DNA from 2 places in the Micromonospora sp. NPDC047740 genome. Region 2 is predicted to be linked to the other one. Evidence: riboswitches for the same ligand, from Rfam matches in the RefSeq annotation. Region 2 holds a riboswitch; the other holds the start of a gene.
The links. Region 2 has a riboswitch for ZMP and ZTP ahead of ACGF4F_RS20600 (metallophosphoesterase family protein). Riboswitches for the same ligand answer to the same signal wherever they lie in the genome.
Positions count from the first base shown of each region.

Region 1: it holds a riboswitch for ZMP and ZTP, as region 2 does, so the genes downstream of both, ACGF4F_RS01010 (glycine hydroxymethyltransferase) here and ACGF4F_RS20600 (metallophosphoesterase family protein) in region 2, are expected to answer to the same signal.

Region 1 covers NZ_JBIDCT010000001.1:212,420-215,813, reverse strand. The annotation lists gene ACGF4F_RS01020 (S8 family serine peptidase) at 1-341, shown strand, start outside; gene ACGF4F_RS01015 (hemerythrin domain-containing protein) at 459-959, shown strand; ZMP/ZTP riboswitch at 1,163-1,251, shown strand; gene ACGF4F_RS01010 (glycine hydroxymethyltransferase) at 1,270-2,706, shown strand; gene ACGF4F_RS01005 (hypothetical protein) at 2,886-3,137, opposite strand; gene ACGF4F_RS01000 (PLP-dependent aminotransferase family protein) at 3,207-3,394, opposite strand, start outside.
Region 2 covers NZ_JBIDCT010000010.1:236,474-239,867, reverse strand. The annotation lists gene ACGF4F_RS20605 (thymidine kinase) at 34-750, shown strand; gene ACGF4F_RS20600 (metallophosphoesterase family protein) at 762-1,664, opposite strand; ZMP/ZTP riboswitch at 1,673-1,750, opposite strand; gene ACGF4F_RS20595 (hypothetical protein) at 1,794-2,252, opposite strand; gene ACGF4F_RS20590 (acyl-CoA dehydrogenase family protein) at 2,360-3,394, shown strand, end outside.

The DNA.
Region 1 (3,394 bases), on a different contig from region 2:
TTCTGTCGACCGTTGGACGACTGAACGCCCAGGGCAACATGGTCAACGGGTGGGGTTACAAGCAGGGCACCTCGATGTCCGGCCCGCACGCCACCGGTGTCGCGGCGCTGGCGCTGTCGGCGCACCCGGGCATGACCCCGGGCCAGCTGTCCGCGTTCCTGGAGCGTACGGCGGTGGCGCAGTCCTGCCCGGCGGGCGTCTACGACCCGGTGCCGAACTGGCCGGTGCCGATTCCGCCGGCCACGTGGCCGCACAACATCGGCCCGTCGTACTGCTCCGGCGGTGCGCGGAACGGGTTCTACGGCGCCGGCATGGTCGACGCGTTCAACGTGGTCAAGTAACACCCGCACCACCAGCGACGGGGTCCGGCGTTCCCACGCCGGGCCCCGTCCTGCTGTTTGCGCTGTTCCGGGCGGGGGTACCGGGGGCGGCATCCGCCGACTCGAGGAGGTCACCCGGTGTCCACCGATGCCATCGTCCGGCTGAAAGAGGACCACAAGGAGATGCGCCGCCTGTTCAAGGCGTTCCAGGACGCCGAGGAGGGGCCGGCGAGCGAACGGCAGCAGCTGGTCCGGCAGATCATCGAGGCGCTGACCGTGCACACCTACCTGGAGAACGAGGTGATGTACCCGGAGGTCCGCAAGCTGGTGCCCGACGTCGAGGACGACATCCTCGAGTCGTACGAGGAGCACCACGTGGCGGACGTGCTCTGCTTCGAGCTCTTCTCCATGGATGCCGAGGACGAGCGGTACACCGCCAAGACGACGGTGCTGATCGAGAACGTCCTGCACCACGTCCAGGAGGAAGAGGAAGAGTGGTTCCCGAAGGTGCGCGCGGCGCTCGGGCGGAACCAGCTGCAGGAGATCGGCGCGCGCATGATCGAACTGCGCCCGAAGGCGCCGAAGACCCCCACCGCCCCGAAGGCGCTCAAGAAGTCACTGGACGCGGTGACGGCCTGAGCGACCCCCGACGCCACGCGGGACCGGTGGGCCGGGTCCCGCGTCATGATCGCCCCGCCCGCGACGAAGGGCAGCCAGCGTCCAGCCCCACCCCGGCCCGCCAGGGTGAACGCCGATCTCGGCTGCCGGCCGGTGCTGGCCGGCACGAACTGCCCGAGCGGCCGGAGGTGGACCGGGCCGGCCCGGGCGGACCCGGTAGGATCGGCGCGGGCCGTGACTGGCGCGTGGGATGGAGCACCATCGGGGAGCGGTCCCGTCACGAGGACGCACGCCGAGCGCCTGGGCCTTCCGCACGTCATCAGGAGGTCGCATGTCGCTGAACGCCGAATCCACCGCCTTCCGCAGCGCGCTGGAGGTGATCCGCGCCGTCGAGCCGCGGGTGGCGGACGCCATCGGGGCGGAGCTGGCCGACCAGCGCGAGTCGCTCAAGCTCATCGCCAGCGAGAACTACGCCTCCCCCGCCACCCTGCTGGCCATGGGCAACTGGTTCAGCGACAAATACGCCGAGGGCACCGTCGGCCGCCGCTTCTACGCGGGCTGCCAGAACGTGGACACCGTCGAGGCACTCGCCGCCGAGCACGCCCGGGAGCTGTTCGGTGCGGCCCACGCGTACGTGCAGCCGCACTCCGGCATCGACGCCAACCTGGTCGCCTTCTGGGCGATCCTGGCCGACCGCGTGGAGTCCCCGGCCCTGAAGAAGGCCCAGGTACGCCAGGTCAACGAGCTGACCGAGGCGGACTGGTTCGCGCTGCGCCGGGAGCTGGGCAACCAGCGGATGCTCGGCATGTCGCTGGACGCCGGCGGGCACCTGACCCACGGCTTCCGGCCGAACATCTCCGGCAAGATGTTCGACCAGCGCAGCTACGGCACCGACCCGGCCACTGGGCTGGTCGACTACGACAAGGTCGCCGAGGCGGCGCGGGAGTTCAAGCCTCTGATCCTGGTCGCCGGCTACTCGGCGTACCCCCGGAAGGTCAACTTCCGGATCATGCGGGAGATCGCCGACGAGGTCGGCGCCACCTTCATGGTCGACATGGCGCACTTCGCCGGCCTGGTCGCGGGCAAGGTCTTCACCGGCGACTTCGACCCGGTGCCGCACGCGCACATCGTCACCACCACCACCCACAAGTCGCTGCGCGGCCCGCGCGGCGGCATGGTGCTCTGCGGCCCGGAGCTGGCCGACCAGGTCGACCGCGGCTGCCCGATGGTGCTCGGCGGCCCGCTGCCGCACGTGATGGCCGCCAAGGCGGTCGCGCTGGCCGAGGCCCGCCGCCCCGAGTTCGCCGACTACGCGCAGCGCATCGTCGCCAACGCCCAGGCGCTCGCCGAGGGGCTGCTGCGCCGGGGCGCGAAGCTGGTCACCGGCGGCACCGACAACCACCTGGTGCTGATCGACGTCTCCGGGTACGGCCTCACCGGCCGGCAGGCCGAGCAGGCGCTGCTGGACTCGGGCATCGTCACCAACCGCAACGCCGTGCCGCAGGACCCGAACGGCGCCTGGTACACCTCGGGCATCCGGATCGGCACCCCGGCGCTGACCACCCGGGGCCTCGGCACCGCCGAGATGGACGCCACCGCCGAGCTGATCCACACCGTGCTCACCCAGACCACCCCGGGTGCGAACCCGGACGGCACCCCGTCCAAGGCAAAGTACGTGCTCGACGCGGCCCTGGCGGACAAGGTGAGCAAGCAGGCCAGCGAACTGCTCGCCCCCTTCCCCCTCTACCCCGCCATCAACCTCGCCTGACCGACCGCCCCCGCTCCCGACGCCCCGCCCGGCCTCCGGCCGCGCGGGGCGTCGGCACATCCGGCTGGACCACCCGTTGATCATGAGGTTAGCGGCAGCGGAAAACGCTCTCTCCGCTGCGAACCTCATGATCAACGGGGCGGGTCCGTGGGGCGGGTGGGCCGGTGGGCAGGGCTCGGTCAGCGGAGGGGGCGCTTGAGGTGGTAGCGGTGCACCTCGGTGCTGCCCTGGACGTTGTTCACGTCCTCGGCGGCGGAGACCAGCTCCCAGCCTTCCCGGCCGACCCGGTTGAGGTGCCCGATGGCGGTGTCCCCGTACGCCGTCACGTCGGTGCGCGACCCGTCCGGCGCGTACCAGACGAACGTGACGTGGAAATTCCGGCCCTGCCCCTGATAGCGACGGACCAGCAACGCGTACTCCCAGGCAACCATCCGTCCATTATCTACGGTCACTTCCAGCACCGGACGCACGGGGGGTGGCGGACCGGCGACCCTGTGCTGTCAAGCCGGGGCGGCCAGCGCGGCCAGTTCGTCGGTGACCAGGGCGGCGAGCCGGTCCAGGCCCAGGTCGATCTGGTCCGGGGTGACCGCGCTCACCGACAGCCGCAGCGCGTTCACCGTCGCTCCGTCGTCGTAGAAGTGGGCCATCGGGGTCCAGAGCACGCCGTACTCGCGGGCCGAGCGGTGCA
Region 2 (3,394 bases):
TCCTCTCGCGTCGATGGACTAGGCTGCCCCGACGTGACCGACAACGCCGCCGCCCCGATCTGCCTGGCCCGGCCCCTCTCCGGCCCCGGCACCGACCGTGCCGGTGGCTGCGCCGCCGCCCGTGGCGGCGACGGGCGGCCGCTGCACGCCGCCGCGCTGAAGTTCTTCTGGGGGCCGATGGACTGCGGCAAGTCCACGATGGCCCTGCAGATGAACTACAACCACGCCCGGCAGGGCCGCCGCGGCCTGGTCACCACCCGCATCGACCGGTCACTCGGCCCGCAGGTCACCACCCGCATCGGCCTGGCGCACGCCGCCATCGAGGTCACCGACGAGCTCGACCTGCGCGATCTGGTCCGCGACGCGCTCGCCGACGGGGTACGCGTCGACTACCTGATCTGCGACGAGGCCTCCTTCTACAACCTGGAGCATGTCGAGCAGATGGCCGAGCTGGTCGACGAGTACGACGTCGACGTGTACGCGTTCGGCCTGGCCACCGACTTCCGCTCCTGCCTCTTCCCGGCCGCGCAGCGGCTGTTCGAACTCGCCGACGAGGTGGCCCGGATCCAGGTCGAGGTGCTCTGCTGGTGCGGCCGGGAAGGGCTGCTCAACGCCCGGGTCGTGCACGGGCGGGTGGTCCGCGAGGGCGAGCAGGTCGTCATCGGCGACACCGTGGACGACGCCGACGTGCGCTACCAGGTGCTCTGCCGCCGGCACTACCGCTCCGGGGACCTCGGCCCGCGCGCCTGAGCGCTCGGCCGTCACTCCGTCGGCACGTCCACGCCCGACACGGCGTCGACGAGGTAGACCTGCTGTCCCGCCCGCGGGTCGCGAGCGTGGAGGGTGTGGCACATCGGCGAGAACGGGCCGCCGAGGTCGACGACCGACGCGCCGGCGCCCGTGACGGCCCGCTCCAGCCGCGGCGGGGCGGTGAGGTCGATGCGGGTGACCACGCCGGGTGTGACCCACACCGGAATGCCGTCCAACGACCCGGACAGCTGCAGGTGGTAGTGCCCGCAGAGAACTGCCCGCACGTCGCCACCGGCAACGGCCGCGGCGAACTGCTCGGCGTTGCGCAGGTTGACCGAGCCCATCAGCGGCGACGAGTGCAGCGCGATCGGCGGGTGGTGCAGCACGACGACCGTGCCCGCCTCGGCGGGCCGGGCCAGCACTGACCGCAGCCAGCGCAATTGCTCGGCACCGACCACGCCGTGCACCGCCCCGGGCACCAGGCTGTCCAGCGTGATCACCCGCAGCCCGCGGATCACGCTCACGGCCGCCCGCTCGTCGGACCCCAGGTCGGCTGGCTCACCCATGTCGGTGCCGTCCGCGGCCAGGTGACCGGTGCCCAGCACCTTCGCGAACGACTCGCGGGTGTCGTGGTTGCCGGGGCAGTAGACGTGCGGGATCCCCCTGTCCCGTGCGAAGTGGCCGACCCTCGCCCGCACGGCGGCACAGCCGGCGACGGACCCGTCGTCGGCGATGTCCCCGCTCACGACCACCAGGTCGATGCCTGGCACGAAACGCGCGTCGTGGAGGATGCGATCGAGGGCGGCCAGGGCATCCACGCCGTCCTCGTCGACGCCGCTCGCCGTGACGTGGGTGTCAGACAGGTGCAGGATCCGATGACGACCGGCCGAGGCGATGGGCATGTGCTTCCTCATCTCGTTGATGAGGGCACCCAGGCGGTCGACGCCCCCGATCCGCACTCCCCGGTGGTGACCCACCTTCGCCAGTCGTGGTGCCGACACCATAGGGCACCGCCGCCCACCGTGTCGTCCCCGGCTGCGGCGTCAGAACGGGTCCCCGCACACCCGCCACTTGCCGTCCTCCTGCACCACCCGCAGGCTGCGCTCCTCGCTGGCGCCGCCGTCGCGGGTCAGCCGCGCCTTCACCGTGGCGCGCGGGATGCCGCGTTCGGTGGCCACCGACACGTCGGTGATCTCGTAGCCGCTGATCTGCGGCGGGGTGCGCACCCAGCTGCCGAAGCCGACCGCGCTCCACCGGCTACGCGCGTCCCGGCACAGCTTCTGGTAAGCCTTGTCGGTGTCTCCCGACGCCACCTCCCGCAGGAACGCGTCGGCGGTGTCCCGGACCGGGCCGTTGGCCTGCAGCATCATCTGCACGTTCCAGACGCCCAGACCGGCCACGCCGATCAGGCACAGGCCCAGTCCGAGGCCGGCCAGCACCAGACCGCTGCGGACCGGCCGGCGGGGCCGGGCCGGCCGGCTCCACGCCTGCTCCTTGCCCATCGGGATCGACCGTATGTGCCCGTTACGTCACCGCGCAGCCACATTGACCCTGTCGCGTCGGTGGCGGCATCGTCTACCGTCGGCCCACACCCCTCGAAGGAGTGAGCATGACCCGCTACGTGCAGCCGGCACCGACCCCCGACGACCCGTACAGCGGGGACCCGCTGCTGCGGTCCTGGCTGGAGCGGCACCTCGGCCCGGCCGGGCACGCCGCCGCGAAGGGCCGGCTGGCCGACCTGGCCGCCGACGTTGTTGGGCCGCTGCGGGCCGCGCACGCCGACGCCGAGGCGCACCCGCCCACCCTGGTCCGGTACGACCCCTGGGGCGCCCGCGTCGACCGGATCGACACCTCGACCGGCTGGCAGGCCCAGCGCGCCGCCGCCGCCCGGCACGCCGTGGTCGCGCTGCCCTATCTGGAGTCCGCGCGGGGCACCTGGGGGGCCGCCGCCCGCGTCGTCCAGCACGCCCTGCTGCACCTGTACGCCCCGGAGTCGGCCACCTTCTCCTGCCCGGTCGCCATGGCCGACGGCGCCGCCGCGCTGCTCAGCCTCCCCGAGGTCGACGGGGCTGTGCGGGAGGCCTGGCTGCCCCGGCTCATCTCCACCGACCCGGACACCGCGATCGTCAGCGGGCAGTGGATGACCGAGTCGCAGGGCGGCTCCGACCTGTCCCGGTCCAGCACCATCGGCCGGCCCGCCGCGGACGGGTCGTGGCGGCTGACCGGGGAGAAATGGTTCTGCTCCGCCGCCGACTCGCCGATGGCGGTGGCTCTGGCCCGGCCCGACGGCGCCGGCCGGGGCAGCCGGGTCCTCGCGCCGTTCCTGGTGCCCCGCTACGCCGCCGACTCGCCGCTGGCCGGCGCCTCCGCCGCCCCCGACGCGCCGGCGCCCGGGGTGGCCGTGCACCGGCTCAAGGACAAGCTCGGCACCTGGGCGCTGCCCACCGCCGAGATCGGGCTGCGCGACGCGTACGCGCTGCCCCTCGGCGACCCGGCCGTGCCCGGGCTGGTCCGGGCGATGACCCTGGTCGTGGTGACCCGGGTGCACAACGCCTCCGCCGCCGCCTCCGGCATGCGCCGCGGCCTGGCGTACGCCCGGGCGTACGCCGAGGGCCGGCAGGTGACCGGCGGACGGCTCATCGAG